DNA from 2 places in the Slackia sp. CM382 genome. Region 1 is predicted to be linked to the other one. Evidence: predicted binding sites of a transcription regulator. Region 1 holds the regulator's gene; the other holds the start of a gene.
What was found. The regulator HrcA, encoded in region 1, represses chaperone genes, less so after heat shock. The targets are predictions, from matches to a motif close to TNTTAGCANNCNNNNNNNNNGNNTGCTAANA.

Region 1 (3,410 bases):
GGATTCGGCGCCGAGGAGGAAACGGCGGTCGATTTCGGCCTGCGCATGGAAGACGCCGGGGCGGCCGCCGTCACCGTGCACGGGCGCACGGCGGCCCAGATGTATCGCGGTCCTTCGGAGTGGGAATGCGTCTCGCGCGTCAAAGCGGCCCTGTCCGTTCCCGTCATCGGCAACGGCGACATCGTCTCCGGCGCCTCGGCGGCGGATATGGTCCGGGCGACCGGCTGCGACGGCGTGATGATCGCCCGCGGCGCCCAAGGCAATCCCTGGATCTTCGCGGACGTCCGACGGGTGCTCGACGGGATGCCGCCCGCGCCCGATCCGACGCGGCAGGATCGCGTCGAGATGGCGCGCAGGCACATTCACCTGCTCTCGTCCCGGCTCGGCAACACGGTCGTGTACATGCGCAAGCACGTGATGTGGTATCTCCATGGCGTGCCGGGCGCGTCGCGCGCGCGGGCCGCTTTGAACGCCTGCGTCACCGTGGACGACTTCGACCGCGTGCTCGACGAGCTGCTCGCCGATGCCGCGCGCATCGAGGAAGAAGACCGGGCGTATCGCGACGTCTGAGGAGAGGCCGGCCCCCTCGGGGCCGAACGGCCGGTTCGCGCGGCTTTTCGAGCATGACGTGGCGCATCGGTGTCGGAACCGTAACTTTTGATGCTCTCTTTAGCACTTACGGCATTCGGCTGCTAGAATCACCCATGCACGCATGGGCCGGCATCGGCGCCATGCGCGGATGTATCATCGGACGCCGTACGGAGCAAGGGGGGTGCAGGCATGCTGTCGAGCAGAAGGCAGAGGGTTCTCGAAGCCCTGATAGAGGAATACGTCGCGTATGCCCAGCCCGTCGGCTCGCGCACGCTTGTCGACCGCTACGAGCTGGGGGTTTCTCCTGCAACGGTCAGAAACGAGCTTTCGGTCCTCGAAGGCGAGGGGTATCTCCGCTCCCCCCACACCTCTTCCGGGCGGATCCCGACCGACATCGGCTATCGCGCCCTCGTGGACGACCTTCTCAAGCGCGAATACGGCGAAGAGGCGCTTTTGCCTGTCTTCGACGAGCTTCGGCATGCGGCCGCCGAGGCCGACGGCCTTATGGACAAAGTGTCCGAGGCTTTGTCTCATCTGACCGATTCGCTGTCCGTCGTGCTCGCGCCGTCCGTGATCGGTGCCCGCGTCAAGCAGGTGTCGCTCGTGTCGATGTCGGCCCGCTGCGCGCTCGTCGTCGTGGTGACCGACGACGGGCAGGTCTTCAACCGTTCGGTCGATTTCGCTTCCGACGTGGACGCGGGCGACCTTGCCGCCGTGCAGAACGCCATCAACGCCGCCATTGCGGGGCGGTCGGTCGTCGATATGAAGGCATCGGCCCCGACGGGGTCGGGCGTGCTTTCGGAGGCGCTCGGCCGGACGATCCTCGACGAGATCGTCGTCTGCCTCCATCAAGAGGATTCCGCGCGCCTGCATAGCCTGGGGCTGTCGTCCCTTTTGCGCAAGCCCGAGTTCAGCCGGACGAGCTTCGCCCTGCCGCTTCTCCAGGTGCTCGAGGACGACACCGTCCTCATGAGGCTGTTCGACCGTTCCGACGCGCTCGATGACGTGAGCGTTTCGATCGGGTCGGAAAACGGGGACGAAGCGTTCTCGGGCGTCTCGGTCGTCGCCGCGCCGTACGGGTCGGGCCCCTCGCAGGGCATCGTCGCCGTCATCGGGCCGACGCGCATGAATTATTCGAATGTGATCAAGGCCGTTCGCTCCGCGAAGCGCGCCCTGCAAGATCTGTAGAAAGGTATGCCTGACATGGCAAAAGACCTGTACGAGGTGCTCGGTGTCTCCAAGGGGGCCACCGACGACGAGATCAAGAAGGCGTTTCGTCGCAAGGCGCGCACGCTGCATCCCGACGTCAACAAGGCACCCAATGCGGAAGAGCAGTTCAAAGAGCTGAACGAGGCATACGACGTGTTATCCGACGCGCAGAAGCGCGCCCAGTACGACCGCTTCGGCACCATTCCGGGCGCTTCGGGCACGGGCGGTTATGGCACGGTCGATTTCGACGACATGTTCGGCGGCTTCGGCATGGGCGATATCTTCTCGACCTTTTTCGGAGGCGCTGCGGGAGGACGCACGACGACGCGCCGCGAGGGACGCGACATGGGCGTCGGCCTGCGCCTGACGCTCGAGGAGGTCGCGACGGGCGTCAAGAAGGAGATCGTCTACGACCGCCTTGCGCCCTGCGATGCCTGCGGCGGCACGGGCCGTCCCGAGGGTTCGCACGAGGTCGACTGCCCCGACTGCCACGGCCGCGGGCGCGTGACCACGGTCCAGCGCACCTTCCTCGGCGACATGCGCACGGAAACGACCTGCGGACGCTGCGGCGGCACGGGCCGCATCATCGACAATCCCTGCGAGGAATGCGGCGGCCAGGGACGCGTGCCCGACCGCCAGCACGTGAGCGTCGAGGTTCCTGCGGGGATCCGCGAAGGGCAGCAGCTGCGTGTGAGCGGGTTCGGCGAGGCCGGCATCCGCGGCGCTGCGGCGGGCGACCTTATCGTGACCTGCCGCATCCAGCCGCACGAGTTCTTCGAGCGCGACGGCGACAACCTGCATGCGCGCATCAACGCAAGCTTCATCCAGGCCATACTCGGGGCCGATGTCGAGATATCGGGCATCTTCGAAGGCGAGAAGGTCAAGGTCCGCATTCCCGAAGGATGCCAGAACGATCAGGTCATCCGCGTGAAGAGCGCCGGCATGCCGCGCCTGAACAGCGATATGCGCGGCGATCTGTATGCGCACGTTTCGGTCACCATTCCCAAGAAGGTGACGCGCAAACAGCGCGAGATGCTCGAGTCGGTGGCCCAGGAGTTCGGCGAAGACGTCGCCGCCCCGCGTACGCCGCTGCAGAAGCTGCGCGATGCATTCAACTGACGCGTTCGAGGCTGGCCTGCGCTTTTCGATCGTCAACCTGGGGTGCAAGGTCAACCGTGTCGAAAGCGACGAGGTCGCGTCCATGCTCCTTGGCTCGGGCGGCATCGAAGCCGATCCGTCTTCGGCCGATCTCATCGTCGTGAACACCTGCACGGTGACGGGCGAGGCCGAGAAAAAGACCCGCAAGGCCGTGCGCCATGCCCTACGGGCATCCGACGACGCCCGCGTCGTCGTGACCGGGTGCGCATCCGCGATCGATCCGGCAACGTACGAAGCCATGGGCGAACGCGTCGATGTCGTGCCGAGGCTTTCCCTGCATGACTATCTCACAGGCATCGGCGCGCATGGCGCGCAAGGCGATCGCGAGCCCGCTTCATGCGCCGCGAAAGCCGACCGGTCCTTCGCGCTTTCCGATGCCGCGGCGGCGCGCGTCGGAGGATCGTTTTCGACGCGCGTTCCCGTCAAGATCCAGGATGGCTGCGACAACGCCT
Region 2 (3,410 bases), on a different contig from region 1:
CGTAGTAGATCGATCCCTGGTCGGCACGCATGCCCTCGACGTATTCATCCAGCGTGACCATTTTCCGCTGACGGGCCGAATAGAACAGGAGCAGATCGGCGAGCTGGCCCTTCGCCATGCCGTACGAGGTGTAGATTCCCAGCTTGATGCTGCGACCGAAATCGGCGAAGAACGCCTCGTAGGTTTCGCGATCCGTATCGCGCATGCCGGCGAGCTCGGATTTGATCTTCTTCTCCACGCGCTTGGCGATGGCATGGAGCTGGCGATCGTGCTGCAGCGTTTCGCGCGAGATGTTGAGCGTCAGGTCGTCGCTTGCCACGACGCCGCGCACGAAGCCGAAATAATCGGGCAGAAGCTCTTCGCACTTGTCCATGATCAGGACATTCGAACTATAGAGCGCAAGGCCTTTCTTGAAATCGCGCGCATAGAGGTCGTAGGGCGGACGGCTCGGAACGAACAGCAGCGCATCGTAGGTCAGCGCGCCTTCCGCATGCAGGGAAACCGTACGCAACGGATCGGCGAAGTCGTGGAAATCCGCCTTGTAGAATTCGGCGTATTCCTCGTCGGTCACGTCGGAGCGCTTGCGCTTCCAGATCGGCACCATGGAATTCATGGTCTCGAGCTCCGTGTACTGCTCGTATTCCGTCTTGTAGTCGTCGCCGGCATCTTCGGGCTTCGGCAGCGGGCGCGACTTCGAGACCTCCATGCGGATGGGATAGCGCACGTAGTTGCTGTATTTCTTGATGAGGTCCTTGAGCGCGTACTGGCTCAGGAAGGAATCGTAATCGGCCTCGTCGGTGGAGGGCTTGAGCGTCAGGATGACGTCGGTGCCGTGGCCTGCGCGCTCGGCAGGGGATACCGTATAGCCCTCGATGCCGTTGGATTCCCAGGCGAAGGCCTCGTCGGATCCGTACGCCTTCGACACGACGCGCACGTGGTCGGCCACCATGAAGGCCGAGTAGAACCCGACGCCGAACTGCCCGATGATATCGATCGCGTCGGCCGGCGCGGAAGCTTCCGCCGTCGCGCCTTCAGACGCCTCGGGCGCGGAGGCTCCGTCGGCGACGGTTTCGTCGTCAGCGGCGTCGCCTGTGCCCTTCGACTTGGGATTCTCGGTCTTGAATTCAAGGCTCCCGGAATGAGCGATGGTGCCCAGGTTGCGATCGAGCTCTTCGGACGTCATGCCGATGCCCGAGTCGGAAACGGTGATCGTGCGGGCATCCTTGTCGAAGGACACGAGAATTCCCAGTTCATCGGCCGCCAACTGAATATCGGAATCGGTCAGGCTCTTGAAGTAGAGCTTATCGACCGCATCGGAGGCGTTGGAGATGAGCTCGCGCAAGAAGATCTCGCGGTTCGTATAGATCGAGTTGATCATCAGATCGAGGAGCTTCTTGCTCTCTGTCTTGAATTTGCGCATGGAGAAAACGACCTTTCGCGTGACATACCGTTTGGCACTCTTACCTCTTGAGTGCCAAAGCAGATTGTAGCCCCGCGATTCACCACGTCAAGAAACGTCGCCGAATCGCAACCTTGCCGCATCGAAAGGAACGCGCACCAGTCGGCGGAGGGATGCCGCAGGACATGGCGGAAGGCGACGTGCAGCTTCGATTCTGGAGATGCCTGGTTTGAACCCGAAGGAGCTTTCCGGCGATTCCTCCAACCCCCCCCAATTCTTGCATTCCGAATCAAGGGGCGCGACGCCGGATCTCTCTACGCGTCCGGCCCCTGCGCGTCGGTCCGTGGCTTCCCGGCCTTCGATTCATCGGCCTTCGCCGATCGCCACAGCTCTTCGAGCTCGGCGGCATCGCGCCCTTCCAGCGCGTCGGAGCCACCGGCTTCCGCTTCCATATGGGCCCATCGCGCACGGAATTTCGCGTTCGACGCGCGCAGCGCGCTCTCGGCATCGATGCCGCGCCACCGCGCGACGTTCACGAGCGCGAACAGGACGTCGCCGAATTCGAGCGCGGCCTCCTCGGGAGTCGCCGCCGCCTTGAATTCCGCGACCTCTTCGGCGACTTTGTCCCATACACCCTGCTCATTGGACCATTCAAACCCGACGGCCGCCGCCTTGCGCGAAATCTTCTGCGCCTGCAGCAGCGCCGGAAGGTTCTTGGGCACCGCGTCCAGCAGCCCGTCGGACGCCCGCGCGGCCGCACGTTCGGAAAGCTTCACCTGCGCCCAGATTGCCTCGACATCGGCCGCCGTCCCGGCATGCGCGCCGCCGAATACGTGCGGATGGCGGCGAACGAGCTTGTCGTCAAGGTCTTTGCATACGTCATCGATGGAAAAGGAGCCTTCTTCCTCGGCCATGCGGCTCTGCAGGAGAATCTGCATCAGCACGTCGCCGAGCTCTTCGCGCATGTGGTCGACGTCGCCCGCTTCGATCGCGTCGACGGCCTCGTACGCTTCCTCGATCATGTTCGCCGCGATGCTCTCATGCGTCTGCGTGCTGTCCCAAGGGCACCCCGTTTCAGGATCGCGGAGCGCGGCGATGGTTTCAACGAGCGTGTCGAACGCGGGATGGGTCGAAGCGTGCGGATGGGATTCGGTCATGGGAGTCCTCGGCGAACGTCAGTCCTCGACGATCTCCGTGATGACGCCCATCGGGCATTCCTCGACGCAGTCGCCGCACGCGATGCACGCCTCTTCGTTCTCGATCGTGACGACGCCGCCTTCGATGGCGAGGACGTCCTGCGGGCATTCGTCCACGCAGATGCCGCAGCCGATGCATTCATCGATTTCAAATACAGGATGAGACATGATGAGCTCCTTACCCCCTTGGTAAAACATGCAGGCCGCGCACCCAGATACGCAAGGGGCGAAACGGCAAGTGCAAGATACCATGGGGCACGGCATTTGCAACCTCTGTTGCGAAATTGACTCCGAACGGCATGCGTGCGTCAGAAGGCCGTCAACCGAGCCTCGACCTGAGTCGCTTGAGCAGCGCCCAGTCGCGCTGCTTCAGCCGATCCGAGGCCAGGTCGTCGGAAAACGAGGAGAAGGCCGCGACGGGCCGACCGAGCAGCGATCCCTCCGCATCGAGCCTGACCTGGCTGCGATAGGCCTCTTCCAAAAGGCGCGCCGCCTGCTCGTCGAGCACGACGAGCGCCACCGGATCGAGCGCTTCCACGAGCCTGAACGCCTCCGCCGCGGAAAAACCGCCTACGGAAACGAACGATACGGCGTCGTATCCGATCCGCGGAGCAGACGCGCTAATCGCGGACTTCGCGGCATCGGAAGGCGTTTTCCATGAAAGCGCGCACAGGTAGGCATCCGGATCGCCCTCGATGGCCGCCGCGTAGGGCGCCAGGTCGCGATCGCGTGCGCGGGAAAACGTATTACTTTTGAGAGGTTTTTTCACTCCGTTTTTCCTTTTATCACGTTCATCTGCTGGTTCAAGGAGCACA

Region 2: htpG (molecular chaperone HtpG) is a predicted target of HrcA. The motif match lies at 1,450-1,480, and genes of this name have one in related genera.

Annotation. Positions count from the first base shown of each region.
Region 1 is NZ_ALNO01000016.1:109,813-113,222, forward strand. It holds gene dusB (tRNA dihydrouridine synthase DusB) at 1-570, shown strand, start outside; gene hrcA (heat-inducible transcriptional repressor HrcA) at 781-1,779, shown strand; gene dnaJ (molecular chaperone DnaJ) at 1,795-2,919, shown strand; gene mtaB (tRNA (N(6)-L-threonylcarbamoyladenosine(37)-C(2))-methylthiotransferase MtaB) at 2,906-3,410, shown strand, end outside.
Region 2 is NZ_ALNO01000007.1:62,646-66,055, reverse strand. It holds gene htpG (molecular chaperone HtpG) at 1-1,420, opposite strand, end outside; gene mazG (nucleoside triphosphate pyrophosphohydrolase) at 1,714-2,556, opposite strand; gene HMPREF1155_RS03035 (4Fe-4S binding protein) at 2,575-2,763, opposite strand; gene HMPREF1155_RS03030 (hypothetical protein) at 2,915-3,364, opposite strand.